DNA from 4 places in the Uliginosibacterium sp. 31-12 genome. Region 2 is predicted to be linked to each of the others. Evidence: predicted binding sites of a transcription regulator. Region 2 holds the regulator's gene; each other region holds the start of a gene.
What was found. Region 2 encodes sigma-54, which starts transcription at its own class of promoters, with help from an activator protein. Its sites were predicted from a motif close to TGGCACGCTTNCTGCTNA; they were not measured.
Positions count from the first base shown of each region.

Region 1: a site for sigma-54 is predicted at 3,523-3,540, ahead of glnA (type I glutamate--ammonia ligase). Genes of this name have one in related genera too.
Region 3: a site for sigma-54 is predicted at 5,515-5,532, ahead of nifE (nitrogenase iron-molybdenum cofactor biosynthesis protein NifE). Genes of this name have one in related genera too.
Region 4: a site for sigma-54 is predicted at 4,010-4,027, ahead of nirB (nitrite reductase large subunit NirB). Genes of this name have one in related genera too.

Region 1 is NZ_JAUOOA010000008.1:83,044-90,221, reverse strand. Features, by position in the region: gene clsB (cardiolipin synthase ClsB) at 1-901, opposite strand, end outside; gene Q3Y64_RS15090 (endonuclease/exonuclease/phosphatase family protein) at 898-1,644, opposite strand; gene nadA (quinolinate synthase NadA) at 1,663-2,760, opposite strand; gene Q3Y64_RS15080 (rhodanese-like domain-containing protein) at 2,846-3,301, opposite strand; gene glnA (type I glutamate--ammonia ligase) at 3,621-5,030, shown strand; gene Q3Y64_RS15070 (DUF4124 domain-containing protein) at 5,193-5,669, shown strand; gene glnL (nitrogen regulation protein NR(II)) at 5,703-6,779, shown strand; gene ntrC (nitrogen regulation protein NR(I)) at 6,821-7,178, shown strand, end outside.
Region 2 is NZ_JAUOOA010000006.1:34,375-41,552, forward strand. Features, by position in the region: gene Q3Y64_RS12265 (PTS sugar transporter subunit IIA) at 1-10, opposite strand, end outside; gene raiA (ribosome-associated translation inhibitor RaiA) at 146-475, opposite strand; gene Q3Y64_RS12275 (RNA polymerase factor sigma-54) at 494-2,002, opposite strand; gene lptB (LPS export ABC transporter ATP-binding protein) at 2,037-2,759, opposite strand; gene recX (recombination regulator RecX) at 2,740-3,204, opposite strand; gene recA (recombinase RecA) at 3,210-4,229, opposite strand; gene Q3Y64_RS12295 (efflux RND transporter periplasmic adaptor subunit) at 4,498-5,847, shown strand; gene Q3Y64_RS12300 (efflux RND transporter permease subunit) at 5,844-7,178, shown strand, end outside.
Region 3 is NZ_JAUOOA010000001.1:749,014-756,191, forward strand. Features, by position in the region: gene rsxG (electron transport complex subunit RsxG) at 1-264, shown strand, start outside; gene Q3Y64_RS03530 (electron transport complex subunit E) at 257-958, shown strand; gene Q3Y64_RS03535 (RnfH family protein) at 970-1,251, shown strand; gene Q3Y64_RS03540 (Rieske 2Fe-2S domain-containing protein) at 1,276-1,644, shown strand; gene Q3Y64_RS03545 (flavodoxin) at 1,906-2,454, opposite strand; gene Q3Y64_RS03550 (ATP-binding protein) at 2,500-4,287, opposite strand; gene Q3Y64_RS03555 (response regulator) at 4,296-4,721, opposite strand; gene Q3Y64_RS03560 (hypothetical protein) at 4,999-5,316, shown strand; gene nifE (nitrogenase iron-molybdenum cofactor biosynthesis protein NifE) at 5,570-6,970, shown strand.
Region 4 is NZ_JAUOOA010000014.1:56,705-63,882, forward strand. Features, by position in the region: gene Q3Y64_RS18860 (FadR/GntR family transcriptional regulator) at 1-330, shown strand, start outside; gene Q3Y64_RS18865 (TRAP transporter substrate-binding protein) at 544-1,512, shown strand; gene Q3Y64_RS18870 (TRAP transporter small permease) at 1,586-2,125, shown strand; gene Q3Y64_RS18875 (TRAP transporter large permease subunit) at 2,136-3,707, shown strand; gene nirB (nitrite reductase large subunit NirB) at 4,242-6,773, shown strand; gene nirD (nitrite reductase small subunit NirD) at 6,791-7,129, shown strand.

The DNA of each region.
Region 1 (7,178 bases), on a different contig from region 2:
TATCCACTACCGCGACCTTGGCATGCAGAAAGCTCTTGCGATACTCCACGATGCGCACGCCTGCCTCCATGAGATTGGGGTAAAGCACGCGGCAAGCGTGGTGCAGCAACCAGTACTCCACCCTCCCCTGCAACAGGAGGGTGACTTCCACACCACGCCCTGCCGCCTCGATCAACGCATGACGGAAGGCGCGGCCGGGGAAAAAATAAGCGTTGGCTATCAACACTTCATGACGCGCCATGCGAATGGCGCCAAGGTAGGCGTTCTCGATATCACGACGATGGCGCAGGTTGTCGCGGATTACGAAAGCAGCATGCATGCTGCCCACGCGTGCGTGACCGGGCCTGACCCAGCGCAGCGGCGTAAGGCGCCGATGCAGACCTGCCCACAACACCAGGCGCCACAGGCGCGCCATGGCCTCATGCACCTCAGCCACCAGCGGCCCCTGCAGCCGCACGGCAAAATCAAAGCGCGGCGGAATCTGGCCCGGCGTGTCCATATCATCAATGATGTTGATACCCCCCACGAAAGCGGTACGGCCATCAATCACCACAAGCTTGCGGTGCAGGCGGCGCAAGCGATGGCGGCGCAAAGACAGCTGCCGGATCTCCGGGCGGAATACCAGACCCTCAACGCCATCACTCTGCAAATCGGCAAGCCCGCTGCGCACAAACTCTCGCGCACCAAAGCCATCCACCAGCAAGCGCACCACCACCCCGCGCAAAGCCGCAGCACGCAAGGCGTCCGCCACCTCAACACCCGTAGCATCACGCTCGAAAATGTAGGTTTCCAGCAGAATCTCACGCTGTGCGCTGCGAATCGCCTGCAACAGGGCAGGAAAATATTCGACGCCTGACTGCAGCAACTCGATACGGTTGCCGGCAAGCAGGCCTTGCCTCATGGCAGGAGCAACTCCACTACCAGCAAGGCGTGGTCCGACACTCCAGACCAAGGCTTACCCCAATACACCGCACAATTATCCGGCCGCAGCCCACGCACGTAGACACGGTCCAGACGCAACATGGGCAGGCTGCTCGGAAAGCTGCGCGCCGGCGTGCCCGTCAGCTCAGTGAAGACTTCGCAGACATGTAGCCGCTCGGCCAGCCAGTCGTTCGCACGGCCACGCCAGTCATTGAAGTCGCCTGCGATAATCAGTGGTGCCCCCACCTGCACGTACCGCTCGACATATTCAGCCAGCATCAAAAGCTGGCGCTGGCGCTGGTATTCCGTCAAGGAAAAATGCACGCACAGGCAATGCACGACCAGGCCGTGGGGCAAGGCCACCTCGCAATGCAGGATGCCACGTCGCTCCAGGCGATAGAGGCTCACATCACTGTTGCGGCTGCGCACAATGGGATGCCGCGAGAGCACGGCATTGCCGTGATGGCCATGATCATAGACAGCATTGCTGCCGTAGGCAGAATGCAGGAGGCCCGCCGCGAGGAACTCATGCTGAGGCTGTTCGGGCCAGTCATGGTGCCGGGCCGCATGCTTCAGGTGCAAGCCCTGCACTTCTTGCAGCAGATAGATGTCCGGATCAAGCCGGTGCAGGCACTCCCGCATCTCGTGAATCACCATGCGGCGATTCAGATGCGAGAAGCCCTTGTGGATGTTGTAACTGCAGATGCGCAGGCTGTTTGCCATGGTCTCCGCGAACGGCGCTCAGGATACGGCCAGCATGCGCTCCAGCGAGAGTTTCGCCAACGCGGCCTCGTGGGCAGGCACGCTGATCTGGTTGACGATTTTTCCGGCAGCCAGGTTCTCCAGTGTCCACGCCAAATGCTGCGGATCGATTCGCTGCATGGTCGAGCACATGCACACCATCGGGCTCATGAACTGCACCAGCTTGCCCTCGTGCTTCACCTCCTCAGCAAGACGGTTAACCAGATTCAGTTCGGTGCCGACCAGCCACTTGGTATTCGGCGCAGCCTCTTTCACCACCTTGATGATGTACTCGGTGGAGCCAACGTAATCCGACGCCCGACACACCTCGAAGGCCGACTCCGGATGCGAAATGACCATGCCATCCGGATTCGCCTTGCGCCAGTTAGCGATGTGCGAGGGCTGGAACATCTGATGTACCGCGCAGTGGCCCTTCCACAGCAGCATCTTTGCTTTCTTGATCTGCTCGTGAGTCAGGCCGCCATAGGGCTGATCCGGATCCCACACCACCATGTCTTCCAGCGGAATGCCCATCTTGTAGCCGCTCCAGCGGCCCAGATGCTGATCCGGGAAAAACAGGATCTTCTCGCGCTGGGCGAAGCTCCATTCGAGGATCTTCGGCGCATTGCTGGAGGTGCATACGATGCCGCCATGCTCGCCGCAAAAGGCCTTCAGGTCTGCCGCCGAGTTGATGTAGGTCACCGGAGTTACCTGCTCATCGGGCGTATCCAGCACCTCGCGCAACTCGCGCCAGCAACGCTCGACCTTGGCCAGGTTAGCCATGTCTGCCATCGAACAGCCTGCGGCCAGATCCGGCAGGATCGCAATCTGATTCGGCTTGGACAGGATGTCCGCCACTTCGGCCATAAAGTGCACGCCACAGAACACGATGTATTCGGCATCCGTCTCACCCGCCAAGCGCGAGAGCTTGAGCGAGTCGCCAGTCAGATCTAGGTGCTGGTACACATCGGCCCGCTGGTAATGGTGCACCAGCAACACGACGCGCTTGCCAAGCTTTTCCTTGGCGGCGCGGATGCGTGCATGTGCCTCGGCATCCTTGAGAGCGTTGAAGTGGTCGAAGGAAATGATCTGTTGCATTGCCGTGAGGGGAGAAGCAAGGGGGAAACCCCGGGGAATACAGATTCTACCCCTCGCGCGGCGCTCCTTACACCTCAATGCCGAGTCAGGATTGCGACCAAGGCAAACCCGCATGGCGCCAGCCGCCTATCTTGCCGCGCCGACCATGCGCATCCTTGTCCCCCTCAAAACCTTCGAGAACGTTGTAACACCCGGCCAGCCCAGCCACCGCCGCAGCCATCGCCGCGTTATGCGAGCGGGCGCCACTGCGGCAGATAAACATCAGCAAGGCCTCGTTATCAACCTGTTTCTTCAGCTGCAGCTCGAAATCCGGGTTGGGCACACTGCCGGGATAGCTGTTCCACTCGATTTCAACAGCGCCCGGAATCCGTCCGACCCAGTCGAGCTCGGCGCGCGTACGTACGTCCACAATACGCGCCGCGCCACCGGCGAGCTCCAGCACGCGATACGCTTCCCTTGGCGTCAGCGCCCCGGCGTACGGCAGATTCATCTTTTCGGCACGCTCGCGCGCCAGACCCAGCAACTCACTCAGACTAGCCATGGCTTCAACTCTTACTCAGTTTGTCGGGACCAGGAAGTATGGCCCGTGAGACCCCAAAAGCAAAAATGCACCACAAAGATGCATTCAAGACAATCAATGATCCATCTTGGTGCTGACACAGAAAATCACCTTGCAGGGCGCTTGTGGCACAATTGCCGCTCCCTGTAGGCCGGTGCCCTTTTGGCCGGAATACGTCGAACGCGGAAATCCGCCCCGCCCTATGGCATGGTACATGCTTCCTGTCCGACGTTAACGCACAGCCCCGCTGGCGCGGACAGGTTTGTCCATCTCGGTTCAACACACCAGGAGTGAGAGTTAAATGACCCCTCAAGACGTACTCAAGCTGATCAAGGAAAACGACGCCAAGTTCGTGGACCTGCGCTTTACCGACACCCGCGGCAAGGAACAACACGTGACCGTTCCGTCGCATGTGGTGGATGAAGAGTGGTTCGACCACGGCCACGCTTTCGACGGCTCCTCCATCGCTGGCTGGAAGGGCATTCAAGCCTCCGACATGCTGCTGGCTCCGGACCCCTCCACCGCCAAGATCGACCCCTTCTTCGACGAAACCACCGTCATCCTCACCTGTGACGTGATCGAGCCGTCCGACGGCAAGGGCTATGACCGCGACCCGCGCTCCATCGCCAAGCGCGCTGAAGCCTATCTGAAGTCCTCCGGCCTGGGCGACACCGCCTACTTCGGCCCGGAACCCGAATTCTTCATCTTCGACGGTGTGAGCTGGTCTGCCGACATCTCCGGCTGCTTCGTCAAGATCAAGTCCGACGAAGGCGCATGGGCCACCGCTGAAGATCAGGACGGCAGCAACATCGGCCACCGTCCGACCGTCAAGGGCGGCTACTTCCCGGTTCCCCCGGTTGATAGCCACCAAGACATCCGCGCCACCATGGTGCTGCTGCTCGAACAACTGGGCATCCCGGTCGAAGTGTTCCACCACGAAGTGGCTACCGCAGGCCAGAACGAAATCGGCACCAAGTTCAGCACCCTGGTGCAACGTGCTGACTGGACCCAGACCCTGAAGTACGTGGTGCACAACGTCGCTCACCAGTACGGCAAGACTGCCACCTTCATGCCCAAGCCCATCGTGGGTGACAACGGTTCCGGCATGCACGTGCACCAGTCCGTCTGGAAGGATGGCAAGAACCTGTTCGCCGGCAACGGCTACGCCGGCCTGTCCGACTTCGCTCTGTACTACATCGGCGGCATCATCAAGCACGCCAAGGCACTGAACGCCATCACCAACCCGGGCACCAACTCCTACAAGCGTCTGGTTCCGCACTACGAAGCTCCGGTCAAGCTGGCCTACTCGGCTCGCAACCGTTCCGCTTCGATCCGCATCCCGCACGTGCAATCGGACAAGGCTCGCCGCGTCGAAGCCCGCTTCCCGGATCCGCTGGCCAACCCCTACCTGGCGTTCTCCGCTCTGCTGATGGCCGGTCTGGATGGCGTGCAGAACAAGATCCACCCGGGCGAACCGGCTGACAAGAACCTGTACGACCTGCCGCCGGAAGAAGACAAGCTGATCCCGACCGTTTGCGCCTCGCTGGAAGAAGCACTGGCAGCACTCGACGCTGACCGCGAGTTCCTGACCCGTGGCGGCGTGTTCAGCAACGAGTTCATCGACGCCTACATCGAGCTGAAGATGGGCGAAGTGAACCGCACCCGCATGACCACCCACCCGGTGGAATTCGACATGTACTACTCGCTGTAATCAGCGATGCGTACAGGGGCTTCGGCCCCCGCGTGAAAAAGGACGGGCTTGCCCGTCCTTTTTTTTGCCGCCCACCCGGCCCGCTCGGCATCAGGTCGGCGCGCAGTTTGCGTTTTGCGCCTCGCGCCTTAAACTCCAAGTAACCCTCCTGCGGAACCTGTCATGCGCCCACTTCATTACGTCTTTGCCCTGAGTATCAGTCTGCTGACCGGCAGCGCACTGGCCGATATCTACAAGTGCGTGGACGACTCTGGCCACACCACTTACACCAATGACAAGCCGGAAGCCGGGCAACGCAAGGCCTGCTCCCTGATGACCAAGGAACAGCCCGTCACCACCGTGCCGGCACAGCGAAAATCCTCCGCACAACCCTCTCCTGCCGCCTTTCCCAAAGTCGATACCGACACCCAGAAGGGCCGCGACAACGATCGCCGCAAGATCCTCGAAACCGAACTGGAGACAGAGCAAAAACTGCTGGCGCAAGCCCGGAAGGATCTGGCTGAACAGGAAGCTGTACGTCTCGGAGACGAGAAGAACTACCAGAAATACATCGACCGCATTCAGTCGTACAAGGACAAAGTCGCACTTCATGAGCGCAATGTCGAATCCCTGAACAAGGAAATTGCCAAGCTGAAATGATCGCGGCGTGCTTCTTGCTTGCGTTGATCGCTTATGAGCCCTCCAAGCCTGAACCCGCAATCAAACACGCTGAGTGCATCCACGGCCGGCCTTGAGCTGCTGTCCTCAGCCGTCGTGATGATCAGCGCAGACCGCTCGGTCTGCTACGTCAACCCCTCGGCCGAACACTTGTTCGCAACCAGCGGCCGGCAGATTCTCGGTCACCATCTATCGGCCCTGCTCGGTGACATCCCCGGCCTGTGGGCGGCGCTGGACAATGCGCTGGCCAACAACTGGAGCCACACCGGACAGAATCTCGCTATCCGCCGGCCCAATACGCTGGTGCTGCATGTCGACTGCACAGCCACCCCCATCGATCTGCAACCCGCACGTCTGCTGCTGGAGTTTCGCCCGATCGACGCCCAGCTCAAGGTGGCCCGTGAAGAACGCCTGGCCGAGCAGCAGCAGGTCAATCGCGAACTCGTCCGCAACCTCGCTCACGAGATCAAAAACCCGCTCGGCGGCATCCGTGGTTCGGCCCAGCTACTTGAGCGCGAACTGGACAACCCGGAGTGGCGCGAATATACCCAGGTCATCATTGCCGAGGCTGATCGCCTGCAGGACCTGATGAACCGCCTGCTCAATTCGCACCGAATGATGCACCCCTCGGTGGTGAATGTGCATGATGTGCTTGAGCGTGTCCTGCGTCTCGTTCAGGCCGAGTTTCCGGACGTCACGGTGCGGCGCGATTATGACGTCAGCCTGCCGATGCTGACAGCTGATCGTGAACAGCTAATCCAGTCCATCCTGAATATTTCGCGCAATGCCGCCCAAGCCATGGAAGGTCAAGGCTGCATTACGCTGCGCACGCGGGCTGCCCGTCAGGTCACCCTGGCCAAGAAACGGCACAAGCTGGCACTGGAATTGCAAGTAATCGATAACGGACCGGGCATCCCGCTGGAAATCCGCGACAAGATCTTCTACCCACTAGTGTCGGGACGTGAAGGCGGCACCGGCCTCGGTCTGTCGATCGCACAGAGTTTTGTCGAACAGCATCAGGGCACCATCGATCTAGAGAGCGATCCCGGCCGAACCTGCTTCACCATCCTCCTGCCGATCACCCAGGCCTGAGGCACGAAGCCCCCGACAAGCAGAACAACGGAATACACGACATGAACGCAGTCTGGATCGTTGACGACGACCGCTCCATCCGCTGGGTGCTGGAAAAATCCCTGGCCCGCGAAAACATTGCACACCGCAGCTTCTCCTCCGCCAGCGAAGCTCTCACGGTGCTTGATAGCGGCGCCACGCCTCCCCAGGTGCTGATCTCCGACATTCATATGCCGGGTGAGTCCGGCCTGGTCCTGCTGCAAAGGGCCAAGGAAAAATACCCCAACCTGCCGGTCATCATCATGACCGCCTACTCGGATCTGGATAGTGCGGTCTCCGCCTTTCAGGGCGGCGCCTTTGAATACCTGCCCAAGCCCTTTGACGTAGATCAGGCTCTCGATCTGCTGCAACGTGCCCTAA
Region 2 (7,178 bases):
TCAGGTTCATGAGTCTTTACAGCACAGCGGCGAGTCTCCGGACCGGAGCTCGCCGCTTTCTGGGTTTCAGAGCGGTTGAGGCAGAAAGCCTCAACCATCGCCGGCCGGACAATTCTGCCTGTCCAGACCGGCTGCGTCCAGCGCTTCAGCTGGCGCTCTCAGCGCCTTGCCGTTTCATCGATTCACGGTTGTGATCGCTGATCTTTTCCTTGTGCTTGAGAACCTGACGATCCAGCTTGTCTGCCAGCGCATCAATGGCGGCATACAGGTCGTCGTCTTCACTTTCCACGTGGATATCCTTGCCGCGCACGTGAACAGTCACCTCTGCTTTCTGCTTAAGTTTCTGTACCGAGAGGGTCACATGGGTCGCCGTAACATGATCGAAATGGCGAATCACCCGATCGAGCTTGGAAACCACATATTCGCGCAAAGCGGGAGTGACTTCCAGATGATGGCCGGTGATGTTGAGATTCATAAAACTACTCCTCTCCTGTTAGATCGACTTGCGCTGACTGACCGGCGGAATATTCAGCGACTCCCGGTATTTCGCAATCGTCCGGCGTGCCACCACGATACCCTGCTGGCCCAACAATTCGGCAATCCTGGCATCCGACAGGGGTTTTTTCCCGTCTTCGGCCGCGACCAGCTGGCGAATCAGCGCGCGTATCGCCGTTGCTGAACATGCACCACCGGTATCGGTGGAAACATGACTGCCAAAAAAGTATTTCAGTTCGAACACACCGCGGGGACTGGCCATGTACTTCTGGGTGGTCACCCGCGACACCGTTGACTCATGCAGCTCCAGCTCTTCGGCGATTTCCCTCAGGGTCAGCGGACGCATGGCCACTTCACCATGATCAAAGAACTGGCGCTGACGTTCGACGATGGCCTGCGAAACACGCAGGATGGTGTCAAATCGCTGCTGCACATTCTTGATCAGCCACTTGGCTTCCTGCAGCTGTCCCGATAAGGAACTACTTACGCCCCTGTTCTGTTGAAGTATATCGGCGTAGACCCGATGGATCCTGAGTCTCGGCATGGCCTCTGGATTGAGGCTCACCGTCCAGCCGCTACGTTGCTTGCGCACCACCACGTCCGGAATCACGTAGCGCGTTTCCATCGGTGCAAATTGAGCCCCCGGACGCGGATTCAAATGACAAATGAGTTCCTGAGCTGCGCGCAAGGCATCATCATTGCAGCCCAGGCGCCGCTTGAGGCGCGCGAAATCGCGCGCAGCCAGCAATTCCAGATTGCCGTCCGCGATCAGCATGGCGTGATCGCGCGTGGCACTTTCCGGCAAAGCGCGAATCTGCAGGAGCAAGCACTCCTGCAAGTTGCGAGCGCCGATGCCGGCGGGGTCAAGGTTCTGGACCTGATGCAAGGCAATGTTCAACTCATCGAGTTCTACTTCCCATTCGGCCGGAATCAGCGGCAGAAGTTCCTCGAGGTCCTGCAGCAACAAACCGTCGTCGTCCAGCGCTTCGATGATCAGCTGCACCAGCGCACGATCACGATCAACCAGCGGCATCAGGGCGACCTGCCCCAGCAGGTGATCCCGCAAGGAAGTAGCGGCGGCCTGGAATTCCTGAAAGTCGGAATCATCGTCGTCCCCACCGCCATTCCGCGAGGCGCCTTCCGTGCGCCATTCGGCAGCTTCGCCGATATCATCATCCGAAACGCTGTCGTAAGCCTCTCCGATGTTGTCCGGCATGTCCGTCACGCTCGGCGACTCGAAATCCTCATCGCCGGAGGATGAAGCAGAGGATTCGATGCGGTATTCCTCACCCGCCGTCGCCACACTGGCTTCGCCCGCCTCGACAGGGACGGGTCCATCACTTTCTTCGTCACCGCCTTCACGCTCCAGCATCGGGTTTTCGAGCAGGATGCGTTCGATCTCCTGATTGAGTTCGAGCGTGGACAGCTGAAGCAGCTTGATGGATTGCTGCAACTGCGGGGTGAGCGCAAGTTGCTGGGAAAGGCGGAGCTGAAGCGAGGGTTTCATTCTTTACAGACGGGGAGGTGCGGAGCGGCCAAGCCTAGAGGCGGAAGTGTTCGCCAAGGTAAATCTGCCGTACCTGTTCATTCTGCACGATTTCTGCCGGTTTGCCGCCAGCCAGCACCTCACCCGCATTGATGATGTAGGCGTGATCGCAAATACCGAGGGTTTCGCGCACATTATGGTCGGTAATCAGCACGCCAATACCGCGCGCCTTGAGGTAACTGATGATTTTCTGGATATCAATCACTGCAATCGGATCAACGCCGGCAAAAGGCTCATCCAGCAGGATCAGACGCGGACGGGTGGCCAGCGCACGCGCGATTTCGACGCGGCGGCGCTCACCGCCGGACAAGGACATAGCGGTCGCTTCGCGCAAATGGCCGATGTTGAGTTCATCCAGCAGCTCATCCAGACGTTTTGCCATGTCTGCGCTGGAGAGCTTTTGCAACTCCAGCACCGCCATGATGTTCTCGGAGACCGTAAGTTTGCGGAACACCGAGTTTTCCTGCGGCAGATAGGAGAGCCCTTGGTGCGCCCGTTTGTGGATCGGCCAATGGGTGAGCTCGGTTCCATCGAGATGGATCTTGCCGCCATCGGCACGTACGAGGCCGACGATCATGTAGAAACAGGTGGTCTTGCCTGCGCCGTTCGGCCCCAGCAAGCCCACCACTTCGCCACTGCCAACCTCGAAGGACACGTCGTGCACCACGGTGCGTGCCTTGTAGCGTTTCTGCAGATTGCTAACCCTGAGCAGACTCATCCAGTGTTTCTTTCAAGAGTTTCCTGATGATGTCGACCGCAAACCCTCTGGTCTGCAGGAAGCGCGCCTGACGCGCCCACTCCCTGTGATCCTGCGGCAACACCCCGAATTTTTTCTGCCACACGCTGCGCGCGCGCATCAGTTCATCTTCCTGCAAAGCCTCGCCCATGGCGCCAGCTGCCGTCTCGCGATCCACTCCCCGGTCATCCAGCTCACGACGGATGCGCGCGGCACCAAAGCGGCTGGCGCGCGATCTCACGAAACTCTCGGCAAAGCGCTCGTCAGACTGCAGACCTGTCTCTGCCATGCGATCCAGCACGGCTTCGACATCATCGTCGGCGCCGGCTCTTGCCGCCAGCTTGCGCCGCAGCTCCAGCCTCGAATGTTCGCGCGTGGCGAGCAGACGCAAGGCTGTCGAGCTGAGCGAAGCGGCGGGCTTCTTCAAACAGCTTACTCCGCTTCAGCCACAGTAGGCATCACGGCAACCCCCACACTGGCACGCACCTTGTTTTCGATCTCGAGTGCCAGCGCCGGATTGGCACGCAGGAATTCACGTGCATTGTCCTTGCCCTGGCCGACCTTCTCGCCGTTGTAGGCGTACCAGGCACCGCTCTTGTCGACGATTTTGTGATCGACGCCCATGTCGATCACTTCGCCTTCACGCGAAATGCCTTCGCTATAAAGAATGTCGAAGTGGGCTTCCTTGAAGGGAGGCGCTACCTTGTTCTTGACGACCTTGACCTTGGTTTCGGAGCCGACGACTTCGTCGCCACGCTTGATCGTGCCGGTGCGGCGAATATCCAGACGGACCGAGGCGTAGAACTTGAGTGCGTTACCACCGGTGGTGGTTTCCGGGTTGCCGAACATCACACCGATTTTCATGCGGATCTGATTGATGAAGATGACCAGCGTATTGGTGCGCTTGATGTTGGCCGTCAGCTTGCGCAGAGCCTGACTCATCAGGCGCGCCTGCAGACCGGGCAACTGATCGCCCATTTCACCTTCGATTTCGGCCTTCGGCGTAAGCGCGGCGACCGAGTCGATAACCACGATATCGATACCGCCAGAACGCACCAGCATGTCGGCAATTTCAAGGGCTTGCTCACCGGTGTCGGGCTGCGAAATCAGCAGATCCTCGACCTTGACGCCAAGCTTTGCTGCGTATTGCACATCCAGGGCATGCTCTGCATCGATGAAGGCGGCCGTACCGCCAATTTTCTGCATTTCGGCAATGACCTGCAGGGTCAGCGTGGTCTTGCCGGAAGATTCCGGACCATAGATTTCCACCACCCGGCCACGCGGCAGGCCGCCGATGCCCAGCGCAATGTCCAGCCCGAGAGAGCCCGTGGAAACGGCCTGGATGTTTTCTTCCAGTTTGCCGTCACCCATGCGCATGATGGAACCCTTGCCGAACTGCTTCTCGATCTGGGAGAGTGCGGCGGCAAGTGCCTTGGCCTTGTTGTCGTCCATGAAAGTCCTCACTGAGTGGTCTGAAGGATTATGGCACAGAGCTTGCTGTACGAAACCGAAGTCCGCCCCGCATGCCAACTCGACTCCGCCCGGGAGCCGACTGCGCCAACTACTGTACAAATATACACCATCATTTCTGCGACACAAGTCACAGCTCGAAAACTTGCTTTGTGAGAACAAGTTAAGGCACTTGGCGCCCCTAACCGCTTAGGTGATGATTCGCGTCCGCAGCTCATGAATACACCGCCCCCAGCCCCGGAACCCCACCATGCTTCGTAAGTCGCTTGCCCTGCTCACCGCGTGTTGCCTGCTCAGTGCCTGTCAGAACAAGGAGGCTGCGCCAGCGGCAGAAAGCTCGGCTCCCGTCAGCGGGGTATCTGCGCCCGCCGCATCTGCTCAGGGCAGGCCGCAAAGCGTATCAACCACCATCAGCCGGGTGGAGGACGTGCCGATCGTGATCGAGACGCAAGGCAGCGTCGTACCGCTGGACGAAGTGGATCTGCGTCCGCAGAAAAACGGCATGATCACCGCCATTCATTTCACGGAAGGCCAGGAGGTACGCCGCGGCCAGTTGATGTTCTCGATGGACTCACGCGACGACGATGCCAACGTCGGCAAGGCCGAGGCCGGCGTGGCCAGTGCCGAAGCACAGGCGGCAATTGCCGAGCGTGATCTGAAGCGCGCTCAGGAAATGTCTGAAAAACAGTTCATCTCACCCTCGGCACTGGACACGGCACGCAACAAAACCGATACCGCCCTTGCCAATCTGGGTCAGGCACGCGCCAGTCTGGAGCAGGCTCGGGTCGGTCGTACCTATACCCGCATCGTGGCCCCTTTTAATGGTCGTGCCGGCGTGATCAATGTACGCCCCGGCAGCCTCGTGACTTCCAACTCCACCGCCACTGCACTGGTGCGCCTGACTCGCATGGATCCGATCGGGGTGAGCTTCTCGATCAGCGAACGTGACATGGGCCCCTTGCTCGTCGCGCTGCGTAAGGGCCCGGTCAAGCTCAGCGCGCGCACCAATGCGCAGGCCGTGCTGAAGGGCGAAGTGAGCTTCGTTGACAGTTCGGTAGATCGCGCTTCCGGCACCTTGCTGATCAAGGGGCGCTTGGAGAACAAGAATCGACTGGTATGGCCGGGCCAATACTTGTCGGTAAAACTCGAAGCCGGCAAGCTCGACAATGCCGTTGTGCTGCCGGCGCAAGCGGTGGTGAACGGTCCCAACGGGCGCTTCGTGTACGTGGTGCAGGACGATCAGACCGTGCAGCCGAAAAACATTGAACTGCAGCGCATCGCGGATCAGCGCGCCGTCGTGTCCGGCATTCCGGCGGGCGTGAAGGTTGTCTTGGAAGGCACCCAAAACCTGCGCCCCGGTGTGAAGATCACGGAAACGAAGGGGGACAAGGAAGGCAAAGGCAAGCGCGCCGAGAAAGCCTCGGACGACAAGGCCGCAGCCCAGCCCACAGCTGCCGCCAATACGGCCGGAGGCGTTGAAATACCCCCCGGGTTCACGCCACGCGACCCGGACCGCTGGGCTACCGCCAGCGACGAGCAGAAGCGCGAGATCCTTGCCCGCTGGCGCGAGCGTCAGGCACTCAAGGCGGCTGCGCAATGAAGTTCACCGAGCAGAGCATCCATCGTCCGGTCGCCACGACCCTGCTGTGGCTAGCCGTGATGATTGGCGGTATCGCCGCCTGGTTCAAGCTGCCGATCGCAGCCCTGCCCTCCTTCAACCAGCCGATCATCCAGGTCAGCGCCAGCCTGCCCGGAGCCAATCCGGAAACCATGGCCAACTCAGTGGCCACGGTACTGGAGCGCCAGTTTTCGACGATCTCCGGCCTCAAGATGATGACCTCCTCCAGCACCCTGGGGAGCACCAACCTGACGCTGGAATTCATCCCCTCGCGCGATATCGATGCCGCCTCGGTGGATGTTCAGGCAGCGATCATGCGCGCCAACCGCCTGCTGCCCAAGGACATGACCACGCCGCCAAGCTACCGCAAGGTCAATCCGGCGGACGATCCCATCCTCTTCATCACCCTGGACTCACCCTCGCTATCGCTGGACCAGCTCAATGACTACGCAGACAACCTGATCTCGCCGACCCTTGCCACGCTGGACGGGGTGGCCCAGGTCAGCATCAACGGCCAAAAGCGCTATGCCGTGCGCGTGACGGTCGATCCGGCTAAGCTCGCCGCACGCGACCTCTCCATCGGTGAGCTATCCACCGCTCTGGCCGCCGCCAACTCCAACACGCCGATGGGCTCACTCGAAGGTGCGCGCCAGACGCTGGTGATCACCGCCAACGACCAGCTCATGAACGCCACCGACTTCGGCCGCATGATCGTTGCCGTGAAGAACGGCCAGCCGGTACGCCTCGCCGATGTGGCTGAAGTGGTCGACAGCGTGGAGAACATCAAGAGCGCCAGCTGGGTCAATGGCAAGCGCGGCATCAACCTGCAGGTCCTACGCCAACCGAGCGCCAACACCGTGGCCGTGGTGGATGCGGTACGCGCCGCCATCCCCAAGCTGCAAGCGCAACTGCCGGCCTCGGTGGATATCAGCATCCTCAATGATCGTTCGACCTCGATCCGCGAATCCATTCACGACGTGAGCCTCACCATGCTGCTCACGATCGGGCTGGTGATGCTGGTGATCCTGATGTTCCTGCGCCGCATCTCGGCCACCCTGATTCCCTCGGTTTCCCTACCCGCCTCGCTTCTGGGCACCTTCGGCCTGATGCTGTGGGCCGGCTTCAGCCTCAACAACATCTCGCTGATGGGCCTCACCATCGCCATCGGTCTGGTCGTCGATGACGCCATCGTGGTGCTGGAAAACATCGTGCGCCACATCGAAAACGGAGTGAAGCCTTTCCCGGCCGCCGTGCGCGGCGTGCGCGAAGTGAGCTTCACGGTGATCTCGATCTCGATCTCGCTGGTCGCCGTG
Region 3 (7,178 bases), on a different contig from region 2:
GGCCTTGGCGACAAAATCGAAGCAGCCAAGAATGACTGGATCCATGCCTTCGAAGGCAAGTCGCTGGTCGCGCCAGGTGAAAAAGCCTGGGCGGTGAAAAAGGATGGCGGCGTGTTCGACCAGTTCGCCGGTGCCACCATCACGCCGCGTGCGGTGGTAGCTACCGTCAAGCGTGGTCTGGAGTTCTTCGCCAGCCATCGTGCCCAACTTCTCGATAACCCGGCCACTTCAGCCGGAAAAGCCAAGGAGCCCAGCCATGAGTGACAGCAAGGACAAAGGGCCGGACACCCGGGCCATCGTGCGTGACGGCCTGTGGGACAACAATGTGGTGCTGGGCCAGATGCTCGGGATGTGCCCGGTGATGGCGGTCACTAGCAGTGCCACCAACGGCCTCGGCATGGGGCTGGCGACCATGGCAGTGCTGGTCTTATCGAACACCATGATTGCCAGCATCAGAAACTGGGTCAGTGATACCGTGCGCATCCCGGTTTTCATCGCCCTCATTGCGGGCCTCGTGACTCTGGTCGATATTTGCCTGAATGCCTGGCTACATGAGCTCTACAAGGTGCTGGGCATTTACATCGCGCTGATCGTGGTGAACTGTGCGGTTCTGGGGCGTGCAGAAGCCTTTGCTTCACGCAATACGGTTGCGGCCTCGGCGCTGGACGGTATCGCGATGGGCCTGGGCTTTACGCTGGCACTGGTGGTGATGGGGGGCATCCGTGAAATTCTCGGTGCAGGCACCCTCTTTGCGAATGCCCACATCCTGCTCGGTGCGCATTTCGCCTTTCTGGAAATGCGCATCCTGCCCGAAGCGGCCAGCACCCTGTTCATGATCCTGCCACCCGGGGGCTTCCTGACTCTCGGCCTGCTGATCGCCGCCCGCCGCCGCATCCAGGAAGGGTTGGAGGCGCGAGCCGCAGCCAGTGCCGCCACGTCCGCCGTACTCGCCAACTGAGGAGAAATGCCATGCAGATTGCTGTGGCCTATGCGAACACATTCAAGAAATACTGGCTGCGTCTTGAGGTGCCGGACACCTGCACGGTAGCTGAAGGCCTTGAGCGCTCGGGCATCCTCGCCATCTGCCCGGATATCAAGCTCGAGAACCAGAAGGTCGGTGTTTTCGGCAAGGTGGTGAAGCTCGATGCCGGCCTCCATCCGGGCGACCGGATCGAGATCTATCGCCCCATCGTCTGCGACCCGGCCAAGGTGCCACGCAAGAATGCCGCAGACGACGATGATGATGAGTAGCCGCAAAATCAGCGCTGCTCCGGTATGGAGCAGAACGAATCGCTCATCCAGGAGGGCAGGGGCGTGAGCTACCAGACACTCTGCAAGAAAAGCATGTTGTTCCCAGGCGAAATGCTGCCTTGCAAGCTGGGTTCGACGGAAATCGTTGTGCTCTGGCCCGAACGTGGACGGCCGCGGGCATTCGATGCGCGCTGCCCGCATGAGGATGTGTCTTTGCTGCAGGGCGTGTTCGAAGGCAATACGCTGATCTGCAGTGCGCACGGCTGGGTGTTTGACAGCCATAGCGGCGAAGGTTTGTCGCCCACGGGCTGTGAGCTTCGCGAGTACCCGATCCGGGTGGCCGGCGAGCATATCGAAGTCGACCTGGATGATGAGGATGAGCTCCAGGTGTAGAGGTTCGCCTGAGTCCATGCGTTCCGGATCGCCACAGCCCGCGTCACACTCAAGAGCGAGAATCACATCTCCTTCAGGCGGCCCCGAAGAAACTCATGGGCAGCAGAACCAGCATCCCGCAGCCCACTTATTGATTGGGCCCGCAAACAGTGAGAAGTGCGGGCTTAGGGCCGACTTCAGTCGGCCTTTCCACTGAGGCTGTGCGACTGAAGTCGGCCCTAGGTTTCAAGCTCAAATCGGGCCGAATCAATAAACAATCGCTCAGGCCGCCACGGTCAGCCCGAACTCGGGAGCGATCAGCGCCAGCCAGCCATCAAGACGCTCGGCGTTGAGGTCCGGCTGGGTGTCGTTGTCGAGTGCGAGGCCAACGAACTTGTCGTCGATCACCGATTGCGAAGCGCTGAAGCTGTAGCCCTCAGTCGGCCAGTAACCCACCATCTTGGCGCCCGCATCCTGGAAAAAATCGTGCAGCAGGATCAGGCCATCGACGAACTCGTGGCCGTAGGTTTCCTGATCGCCGAGGCCGAACAGGGCGATGGTCTTGCCGGCGAAACTCACGCCCTGGAGCTTGTCCAGCGCCTCGGCCCAGCTCTCTTCATCGCACTCGGCTTCGATGCCGGGCAGCAGGCCATCACCCAGAGTCGGCGTGCCGAGGATCAGGTAGTCATAGGCAAGCAGGCTCTCGGCGCTGGCCTTGTTGATGTTGACCGGGTCGGCCATGGTGTCGTCGTCGAAGCGTTTCTTGATCTGCTTGGCGATCTTGCGGGTGCTGCCGCTATTGGTGCCGAAGAAGATGCCGATGCGTGCCATGATTGTTTCCTTTGTCGGGTGTTGAGGTTGGGTGGGGAGACGGCTTTAGCCGGGAAGCAGCTGGATATCCATGCCGCGAAAGATCGCGCAGCGTGAGAAAACCTCGGTACTCGGGGCGAGCTGTTTGTGGCGACAGAATTTCGCCGCGAGTTTGGCGAGGCCCTTGATATCTCGCCCGGTCGCGCTCGGGAACTGGTCGGTCAGCTGATCGAGCATCGCGTCATCGAGCGCCAGGCCAAACTGGCCTGACATCACCTGCCAGATGCGGCGGCGAGCCAGCGCATCGGGCGGGGCGTACTTGATCAGCGCGATGCAGCGCGAAATGATCGCCTCGTCGATATCGTCCATGCGATTGGTGGTGAGAAAGAGCAGGCCGTTGAAGTACTCCAGCACGCGCAGGAAAACGCCCACCACCGCGTTGGCGGTCATGTCGTTATCGCGCCGCTTGATATACACGTCCGCTTCATCGATCAGCACCACCGCCCCCCAGCGCTGGGCGCGGGTGAGTACATCCTTGAGGGCGTTTTCCATGGTGGCCACGCTGAGCCCGAGCTGGCCCGAGTGCACGCGGTAGAGCGGGCGGCCGATGATCTCGGAATAGACCTCGGCGGTAAGCGTCTTGCCCACACCGGCCGGGCCGGCACACAGCACCGTGGTGCCGCCGGACTTGCCGGCCACGATATCGTCCATCAGCACATCCATCTCGGCGGTGAGCAGATCGATCAGCTCGGTCTGTTCACCCGGCAGCACCAGCTTTTCCTTGAGCTCGGGCTGGTAGGCGTAGGGCTGGATATCCGCCACGTGCACCCACAGGTAGTGATGCAACTCGAGGTGGAACATCAGGATGTAGGGATGGATCGGCAATTGCGAGAACAGATCCGGCGGCAGGGCTGCGCGCTCGCGTTCGGTTTCGTCACCCGCCTCGTACTTATCGCTGCGCGCCGCGCGCCGCAAGTAAGGGCCCAGAATGTCGCCGGGCGCATCCAGCGTCAGGGTGCGCGTGGTGATGATGCCTTCATCATTGACGAGGCGAGCCTGGCCACCGCTGCTGGAGAGCACCACAACATCCTTGCGCGCCCAGTCGGTATCGCGGCGGGCGGCATTCGGGTCGTCGGCATAGAAGCCGGTGCCCTGGCCGGAGAACTGCTCGCCATAGCGTCCACGCCAGTCGTAGTAGGTGTTGACGGTGCGGTCGTACTGCTCGATCAGCCCCGGCGTCTCCTTGATGAAGCCCTTGCTGGCGAAGATCTCGGCCACCGTTTTGCCGGCTACGTCGCTGGCGTAGAGACGGATAGTCTGAATGCTGACCGTGCCCTTGGCATTGGCCTTGATTTCGATCATCACCTTGGCGATGTCTTCATTGCTCTGCGGCGTGTAATCCAGGCGCGTGATCACATAGGGCAGGGCATGCCGGCTCAGTGAAATAGCAAACAGCCAGCCACGAATTGCGTTCTTCGCGATGTAGCGAGCGATTGCCGGAACAGCCGATTCAAGGGCGCCATCCTCAAGGCGAGGGCCGTCGTCGGCCAGCGTATCGCGCAAGGTGGACAGGCGCAGGGCGTGTTCGCGCGTCGCAGCGCCGCCCTGGGCGTAGAGCTCAGCCAAACTATCTAGCGCCTCGCTGGAGAGCTGGCCCAGCCCGATCTCGACACGCTCGGCCAGGCGCAGCTGGTCTTTCAGCGCAGCGAGCGGCGGGAAGCGAGCAATCAGAATCTCCGCGTACTTGCGCTCGATCGTGATCTTCACGGACGAAGCCTTTTCGACCGGCGGCAAGGGAGCCTTGCTGGTGCGCGGCAGGGGTGTTTCGAGCATGGCTGAGCAGGAGGATGACATCGGGAACCTCAGCGCACGACAACCGGAATTTCGAGCGCCGTGCGCCGGCCAAGCTGGGCGTCCACCTTGCGGCGCACGTTCTCCAGCTTGAGCGGACGCAGCAGGGTGCTGGCGGCGCCAAGCGCCAGGGCTTCCTTCACCATCGCATCTTCGGCATCGAAACACACCACCAGAATGCGCAATTGCGGCAGTGCTTCACGCAGCTTGCTGATCACGGCAGCGCCTTCCTGCTCAAGCAGCGCTGCGCCCACGATGGCCAGCTCCGGCGGCCAACTCCTGGCCTTGGCGAGCGCTTCTGCGCTGCTCGCGAAAACATGGGTTTCCATCTCGTCAGCCAGCATGAACTGCAGGCCGGCACTGACGACATCGTCACTATCGATGACGAACACACGCCGGTTTTCAACCGCACGCTGGGTATCTACGCCGATCTGCATGGGGAACCTCGCAAAGCCTGGTCGAAAGAAAGTCTTCAGGCCTGCTCAGCAAACTTCGTTCCTGCCCGCCAAACGCGCCCCAAGTGCGGCTCAGGGTGGGTTTGACTGTCCGCTTTGTCGCGCGTGCTGTCCGGAATGTCCGGGCGGCTGTCGATTTCGACGCCCCGGCCGGGTGCCTTGCGCGCAGCGCTGGTTGCTGCAGCAAGCGGAACTGTGAAGCGGCACGCAAGCTGCTAAGTCAGCTCACCCAACCCCGTCTTATTGCCAGGAGAAGAACATGACCGGCACATTGATCCGCATCACCTCGGATGGCCGCCGCATCGAAGTCATCGACGGTGCCGTCTGCCTTGACGGCCGTGTGGAAGCACGCGAGCTGGTGGCTCTGATTGAACACCCGAATCGCCAGGCCATCCTGCGCGTGCTGCCACGCGCCACGCACATGGCCGGGCGGCTCGCGCTGACCATGGAGGAGGCGAACCAGGTACAGGATCTGCTGGCTGAATCGCGGCGCGAGCTGGATCTCTCGCCCGCCGCGCTGCACCGGCGCATGCAGGACGTGATGATGCACCGGGCCAAGATGGAAGGCGTCGAATAGGGAAGGCCCGGAATGCCGCTTGCGGCGTTGCCGAGACATTTTCAGGTCCTACCGCTGTGCTTGCTTTTGCGTCTGATGAAGCAGTCTGCCAATCCGGACAAAACGGAACACGACAAAGCATTCAAAGCACGCAGCAACTCCCGCTCATGACAGCGGCCGAAATCCGGAAAAGTCCGCCCAGCGGGCCTTGCAAGCGAATGGCATCAATCCTGCTGAGAGCAGTTCAGCCAGCAGGCGCAAAGAGAGGTGCAGCATGGATGCGCGAGTGTCAGCCAAGATTCAGGACGTGTTCGAAGAACCGGCCTGCGAGCACAACCAGAACAAGTCCGCCAAGGAAAAGAAGAAGGGCTGCACCAAGCAGCTCTCGCCCGGCGCGGCCGCGGGGGGCTGTGCTTTTGACGGTGCCAAGATTGCCTTGCAGCCCATCGTAGATGTAGCGCACCTGGTGCACGGCCCGATCGCCTGCGAAGGTAATTCCTGGGATAACCGCACATCGTTCTCGAGCGGCTCGAAGCTCTATCGCACCGGTTTTACGACCGACATCAACGAGCTGGACGTGATCTACGGTGGCGAGAAGCGCCTGTTCAAATCGGTGAAGGAAATCATCGAGAAATACGATCCCCCGGCCGTGTTCGTGTATCAGACCTGCGTCACCGCCCTGATTGGGGATGACATCGAGGCGGTGTGCAAGAAGGCCAGCGAGAAGTTCGGCAAGCCGGTGATTCCGGTGAACGCGCCGGGCTTCGTCGGCCCCAAGAACCTTGGTAACAAGCTCGGCGCCGAAGCGCTACTCGATTACGTGATCGGCACCGAAGAGCCGGACTACACCACGCCCTACGACATCAACATCATCGGCGAGTACAACCTCTCCGGCGAGCTGTGGCAGATCAAGCCGCTGCTCGATGCCTTGGGCGTGCGCATCCTTTCCTGCATTTCGGGTGACGGGCGCTACAAGGAGGTGGCCTATAGCCATCGAGCCCGCGCAGCGATGATGGTGTGCTCGAAGTCGATGATCAACATCGCGCGCAAGATGGAAGAGCGCTACGACATCCCCTTCTTCGAAGGCAGCTTCTACGGCATCGGCGACATGAGCGAGACCCTGCGCGAGATCGCCCGCCTGCTCGTCGAGCGCGGCGCACCGGAGGACTTGCGTGATCGCACTGAGGCGCTGATCGCCATCGAGGAGAAGCGTGCCTTCGAACGCATCGCCGCCTACCGGCCGCGCCTCGAAGGCAAGAAGGTGCTCTTGATCACTGGTGGCGTGAAGAGCTGGTCGGTGGTGGCCGCGCTGCAGGAGGCCGGGCTTGAAGTGGTGGGCACCAGCGTCAAGAAATCGACCAAGGAAGACAAGGAAAAGATCCTCGAGATCATGGGGCAGGACGCCCACATGATCGACGACATGACCCCGCGCGAGATGTACAAGATGCTCAAGGATGCGCAGGCGGACATCATGCTTTCAGGCGGGCGAAGCCAGTTCATCGCGCTGAAAGCCAAGATGCCCTGGCTGGACATCAATCAGGAGCGGCATCACGCCTATGCCGGGTATGAAGGCATGGTCGAACTGGTGCAGGAAATCGACAAGGCGCTCTACAACCCGATCTGGGAACAGGTGCGCAAACCGGCTCCGTGGGAACTTGCCACGGCCAGCATCTGAGAAGCCGGCCATGAATGAGCCTGTCTCCCTGCTCTTTGCTGCCTTGCTGCTTGCAGGCAGTGCCGGTCTGCCCGGCCTGCGCGTGATCGTGATGGAGAGAGAGGTGCTCGTCATCCGCCGCGCTGCGGGTTGGGTACAGCCGGGCGGGAGTCCGGTGGCGGCGATGGCCGCGGAGAGACGCCGGACTCCCGCTGTCGCGGGTCGCATG
Region 4 (7,178 bases), on a different contig from region 2:
GAAGCTGCGCGCAATCAGGACGACAACATCGCCTTCGTCGAACACGATCTGCAGTTCCACCTTGCCGTCGCGCGTGGTTCGCAAAACGTTTTCTTCGTCACGGCACTGGAACTGATCATCGAACAGATGCGGGTGGGCATGCAGTTGGCGCTGAATCTCTCGCTCGAACGCGAACGCGTGTGGCGTGAGTTGGTGCAGATTGAGCACCGCGAGATCCTCACCGCAATCGAAAAGGGCTCCTCGGTCGATGCAGCCGAGGCGATGCGTTTTCACCTCGGCAACGCTCGCCGCAGACTGTTTGAAGGCCCCGCTCAGAAGACCTCCGGATAAGCGCGGGTCAGGTGTTGCTCAAGGGCAACACTGACATCGCACCCGAAGGGTATGGCATCGAAAACACGATATCCCCCGGTGATATCGTCGTAGCACCCCGCTCAGGCGGTATGGATTCCGATCCGCATCACCTGTGAGGGCTGGTTTCAGGAGATGGACGGCCCCGGCCGGACGTTTTTTGTTTTGTTGGTCACTATCAGGAGACACACGATAATGCGTACATCAAAGCTGGCAGCAGTACTGGCCACGGCGATTTTCGCCGCCGCCCCCGTAGCAGCCGTGGAAATCAAGGCCGCTGACGTCCACCCGGAGGGCTACCCGAACGTGGTGGCCATGCAGAATCTGGGTAAGAAGCTTGAAACCCAAAGCAAAGGCAAATACACCCTGAAGATGTTCCCGGGTGCCGTTCTGGGCGATGAAAAGTCCATGATCGAGCAGACTCAGGCAGGCGGCATCGACATTCTGCGTACCTCGCTTGGCCCGCTGGGCCCGGTGGTGCCAGAAGTGAACGTGTTCAACATGCCCTTCGTGTTCCGTGACGAAGCCCACATGCGCAAGGTGATCGACGGCCCGATCGGCGACGAAATCCTTGCCAAGATCACCGCCAGCTCCGCCAAACTCGTGGCACTGGGCTGGATGGACGGCGGCACGCGCAACCTGTACACCAAGAAGCCGGTGCGCAAACCGGCTGACCTGGCTGGCCAGAAGCTGCGCATGATGGGCAACCCGCTCTTCATCGACACCATGAACGCCATGGGCGGCTCGGGCATCTCGATGGGCTTCGGCGAACTCTTCAGCGCCATGCAGACCGGTGTGGTTGACGGTGCCGAAAACAACGTGCCGACCTATGTGACGCAGAACCACTTCACCGTCGCCAAGTACTACGACCTGACCGGCCACCTGATCATTCCCGAAATCTTCGTGTTCTCGAAGGCCAAGTGGGAAAAACTGACCCCGGAAGACCAGGCTCTGATCAAGAAGCTGGCCAAGGAAGCCCAGTTCGAGCAGCGCGCCCTGTGGGACAAGCGCGTCACCATGGATTCCGCCCGCCTCAAGGCTGCTGGCGTGACCATTGTTGCCGACGTCGACAAGCAAGCCTTCTACAAGGCCACCCAACCGGTGCGTGACAAGTACGGTGCCCAGTTCGCCGACCTGATCAAGCGCATCAACGACGTCAAGTAATACCGCTGCACCAAGGAACTGGCGGGTCTGCCCGGCCCGCCAGTTTTTTTGCGGCCTTTTGGAGCAAGTAGCAATGAAAGATACGTACTGCAAGGCAATGGATGCGGTGTATTGGCTCTGCATCTGGATTGCCGGTCTGGCCATGGTGGTCATGACCCTCGTCATCCCGGTTCAGGTGGTTGCCCGCAAGTGGTTCGATTCCGGCCTCTCCTGGCCTGAGCCGATGGCCCTCATGTGCATGATCATCTTTACATTCGTCGGCTCGGCTGCGGCCTATCGCGCAGGTTCGCACATCGCTGTGACCATGCTCACCGATCGCCTGCCCCCGCAAGGCAAATACATCTTTGCCCGCATCGTCGACCTGCTGATGGCCCTCGTGGCCCTCTTCGTGATCGTCTACGGTACTGATCGCGTGCTCTTCTTCATGGAAACCGGCCAAACGCTTGCCGATTTCACCCAGATTCAAGTGAGCTGGACTTACCTGCCCCTGCCCATTGGCTCGGCCGCCACCCTGCTCTTCATCATCGAATCCTTCTTCTTCGGCTCCCAGCACCAGCGCCCGATCGTCATGATCGGCAGCCATGGTGGCAGCGCTGAAGACTCGACCAACTAAGGAGCCCGTCATGGATTCTGTAATCATCATGGGCATCTTCTTCCTGCTGCTCGCAGTAGGACTGCCCGTCGCCTACACCCTGGGGCTCACCGCCATGTTCGGCGCGATCTATTTCGCCGGCGACATGAGCTACATGACCACCATCATGCTCAAGATGGGTGACGGGGTGAACAAGTTCAGCCTGCTCGCCATTCCCTTCTTCGTGCTGGCTGGCGCCATCATGGCCGAGGGCGGCATCGCCACCCGCCTGATCAACTTCGCCTCGATCTTCGTGGGCTTCATCCGCGGCGGCCTGTCGCTGGTGAACATCCTCGCCTCCACCTTCTTCGGCGCCATCTCCGGCTCTTCCGTGGCGGATACCGCCTCGATCGGCTCTGTGATGGTTCCGCAGATGGAAAAGCACGGCTATCCGCGCGAATATGCAGCAGCCGTCACGGCATCCGGTTCGGTGCAGGCAATCCTGATCCCGCCCAGTCACAACGCCGTGATCTATTCGCTGTATGTGAGCGGTGCCTCGATTCCGGCGTTGTTCCTGGCCGGTGTGGTGCCGGGCATTACTCTGTGCCTGACCCTGATGGCCCTGTGCATCTTCTTCGCAGCCAAGCGCGGCTACCCGAAGGGCGAAGTGCTCACGCTGAAGCAGGCCGCCAAGCAGGCCTTCGACGCTATCCCCGGCCTGTTCACCGTGGTGATCATCCTCGGCGGCATCCTCTCCGGCCTCTACACGGCCACGGAATCGGCCGCCATCGCCTGCGTGTGGGCCTTCCTGGTCACCATGTTCGTGTACCGCGACTACAAATGGCGCCAGCTGCCGGTGCTTGTGCACCGCACCGTGAAGACCGTCACCATTGTGATGATCCTGATCGGCTTTGCTGCTGCCTTCGGCCAGATTCTCACCATCCTGTCGATCCCGGCAACCATCTCGGCTTTCTTCACAAGCCTCTCGGATAACCCGATCATCATCATGCTGGCCATCAACGTCCTGCTGCTGATCCTCGGCACGCTGATGGACATGGCCCCGCTGATCATGATCATGACCCCGATCCTGTACCCGGTTGTTGCCCCGCTCGGCATTCACCCGGTGCACTTCGGCATGATCATGATGGTGAACCTGGGGATCGGCCTGATCACCCCGCCGGTGGGCTCCGTGCTCTTCGTAGCGAGCGCTGTATCGGGTCGCAAGATGGAGCAGGTCACCAAGGCCATGGCCCCCTTCTTCGTTGCCCTGTTCGCCGTGTTGATGATGGTGACCTATCTGCCCCAGCTTTCGCTGTGGCTGCCTACCGCGGTAGGTGAGCTGAACGCAGCCCCGACGGTGGTGGACGATGCTGGCAAGACCGCCAAGGGTCAGCCGGTGAAGATCGAGGTGCTGAAGAACGACTCCGACAAGGAGAACAATCCGCTCATGATCGAAGAAACCAAGGTGCTGGAAGGCCAGGGCACGGTGGATTTCGACGAGAACGGTATTGTCACCTTCACCCCGGCCGCCGACTTCGCCGGCACCGCCGTGGTCCAGTACCAGGTGACGGACTTCCTCGGCGGCAGCACCAAGGGCAAGATCACGATCACGGTTGCCCCCTGATCGATCCCCGCTAAACCCGGCTGCGGCCGGGCAGTGCCCAAAAGCAAAACCCCCGGTCTCCGGGGGTTTTGCTTTTGGGGGAAGCACATTCCGCTACCGCCTGCTTGCGTCAGGCACAGCATCTCGCGACACCAGAGCTCACCAGCCCGCCCACAGCAATCAACTTTCTTGTGCAGCTGAGCGCGCGCACCACTCCCAAACCAATGCAGCAGAGCCCCCTATCGCACTACTTCAGTGCTGCGCAGTTTCAAACGCACCTCCTGCCCTATCTCAAACCATTGAAAGATAAAGCCCTGTGCATCTGGCACAAATGCTGCTAGCGATCATGCGTCCGCCTGCAACGTAGTAGCGGACATATTGCCTCCGCCAACGACGGCGAAATCCGGGCCTCTCTCTTTATCGAGAGTCAGAAGCCCGGTTATTCCAACCCGACAAAGCGCCGCGTTCTGCGGGGGCCTTCATGTACGTGCCGCTTCAAAGCCTGGCACGCGATGATTTGCACAAGCCTCCGAAGCCGGTCGTGCGAGATTCAACATGAAGATAGTCATTATCGGCCACGGCATGGTGGGCCATAAATTCCTGGAAGAACTGCATCAGCTCCAGGTACCGGATATCGAAGTCACCGTCCTGTGCGAAGAGCCCAGGCCTGCCTACGACCGGGTTCATCTTTCTGAATTCTTCGCCGGCAAGAGCGCTGAAGACTTGTCGCTGGTTGAGGAAGGCTTCTTCGAACGCAGCGGTTTCTCGCTACGCCTCGCAGCCCGGGCCACCGCCATCGACCGTCACAATCGCACCGTCACCACGCTCGACGGTGAGCTGCTGTCCTACGACAGGCTGATCCTCGCTTCGGGCTCCACGCCTTTCGTACCACCGGTGCCAGGGCGCGAGCGGGCGCATTGTTTCGTCTATCGCACCATTGAAGATCTGCAGGCCATGCAGGCCAGCGGTGCGCAATCGCGCGTCGGAGTGGTGATCGGTGGTGGTCTGCTGGGGCTTGAATGCGCCAAGGCTCTGCGCGATCTGGGTCTGGAAACGCATGTCGTGGAGTTTGCGCCGCGCTTGATGGCGGTACAGGTCGACGAAGGCGGCGGACGCGTCTTGCGCGCCAAGATCGAGGCGCTGGGCGTACATGTGCATACCAGCCGCAACACGCTGGAGATCGTTGAGGGCGAGCATGCCCGGCACCGCATGAACTTCTCGGATGGCAGCTCGCTGGAGACGGACATGATCGTGTTTTCAGCCGGCATCCGCCCCCGCGACGAGCTCGCCCGGCAGTGTCAGCTGGAGATCGGCCCGCGCGGTGGCGTGGCGATCGATAGCGTGTGCCGCACCAGTGATCCGGCCATCTTTGCGATCGGCGAGTGTGCGGCCTGGAATGAACAGGTCTTTGGCCTGGTGGCACCCGGCTACGACATGGCCCGCGTGGCGGCCCGCTATATCGCCGGCCAGGAACAGGTCGCCTTCGTGGGTGCCGACATGAGCACCAAACTCAAACTGATGGGCGTCGATGTTGCCAGCATCGGGGATGCCCATGGCAAGACGCCGGACTGTCGCAGCTACCAGTACGTGGATGAACGCCGTCAGGTCTACAAGAAGATCGTGGTCAGCGAAGATGGCAAGCAGTTGCTCGGTGCCGTGCTGGTGGGCAATGCCGACGAATACGGCACGCTGCTGCAGATGGCGCTCAATGGCATCACGCTGCCCGCCGATCCGGAATTCCTGATCCTCCCCTCGAGTGATGGCAAGGCCAAGCCCGGCCTCGGTGTGGAGGCCCTGCCGGAAACCGCCCAGATCTGCTCCTGCAACAACGTCAGCAAAGGGCAGATCTGTGCAGCCGTAGCTGAGGGAGCCTGCAGCATCGGTGAACTCAAGGTCTGCACCAAGGCCGGCGCCACCTGTGGCGGCTGCGTGCCGCTGGTCACCCAGATAATGAAAGCCGAAATGGCTCGCCTCGGCATGGCCGTCAACAACCACCTTTGCGAGCACTTCCCGCACTCCCGTCAGGAGCTCTACCACCTGGTCCGGGTCGGCCAGATCAAATCTTTTGGCGAACTTCTGGCCCGCCACGGCAAGGGGCTGGGCTGCGACATCTGCAAGCCTGCTGCCGCGAATATCCTGGCTTCGTGCTGGAACGATTTCGTGCTCCAGCCCGAGCTGGCCAGCCTGCAGGACAGCAATGACTACTATCTGGGCAACATCCAGAAAGATGGCAGCTATTCCGTTGTACCGCGCATGCCTGGCGGCGAGGTAACGCCTGACGGCCTGATCGCCGTGGGACAGGTCGCCAAGAAATACGGCCTCTATACCAAAATCACCGGGGGACAGCGCGTCGACCTCTTCGGGGCCCGTGTCGAGCAACTACCCCTGATCTGGGAAGAGCTGATCGAAGCCGGCTTTGAATCCGGTCATGCCTACGGCAAGTCCCTGCGCACGGTGAAAAGCTGCGTCGGCTCGACCTGGTGCCGCTACGGTGTCGATGACAGTGTCGGGCTCGCAGTGGAACTGGAGAACCGCTACAAGGGCCTGCGCGCGCCGCACAAGATCAAATTTGGCGTCTCTGGCTGTACACGTGAATGCGCCGAAGCCCAAGGCAAGGACGTAGGCATCATCGCCACGGACAAGGGCTGGAACCTCTATGTATGCGGCAACGGCGGCATGAAGCCGCGTCACGCCGAATTGATCGCTTCCGACCTGACAAAGGCCGAGCTGCTCCGCCTGATCGATCGCTTCCTGATGTTCTACGTGCGCACGGCAGACCGCCTGCAACGCACCAGCACCTGGCGCGAAAACCTCGAAGGCGGCCTGGCGTATTTGAAGGAAGTACTGATCAAGGACTCCCTCGGCATTGCTGCCGAGCTTGAAGCCCAGATGCAGCATGTGGTGGATACCTACCAGTGCGAATGGAAGACGGCCATTTCCGACCCCGAAACCCGCAAGCGCTTCCGCTCCTTCGTCAATAGCGAACAAGCGGACCAAAGGATCGTTTTCGTGCAGGAACGTGGCCAGATCCGCCCGGCCCGTCCTGAAGAACGCGTCCAGACCTCAACTGACGGCAGCCCAGCCTGACACCAGGAGTAAGCCCCATGACAAACAGCACCCAGCAATGGACCACCGTTTGCGCAGTCAGCGACGTCCTGCCCGACACTGGAGTCTGCGCCCTGATCAACGACCAGCATATCGCGATCTTCCGGGTTGGTCAGGCGCAGTTCTACGCCATCGACAATATCGACCCCCAATCCGGCGCTAGCGTACTCGCGCGCGGTCTGGTGGGGAGCTTCGGCGAGCGTATTGCGGTGGCCTCGCCGCTTTACAAAAACCACATCGATCTGCGCAGCGGCGAGTGCCTGGAAAACCCGGCCTACTCGGTGCGTGCCCATTCTGTGCGCATCGAGAACGATCACGTACAGATCGTTGTGACCTGAGTCGCAGCGCTCCCCAGACAAACAAAAAGGACATGCATACCATGTCCTT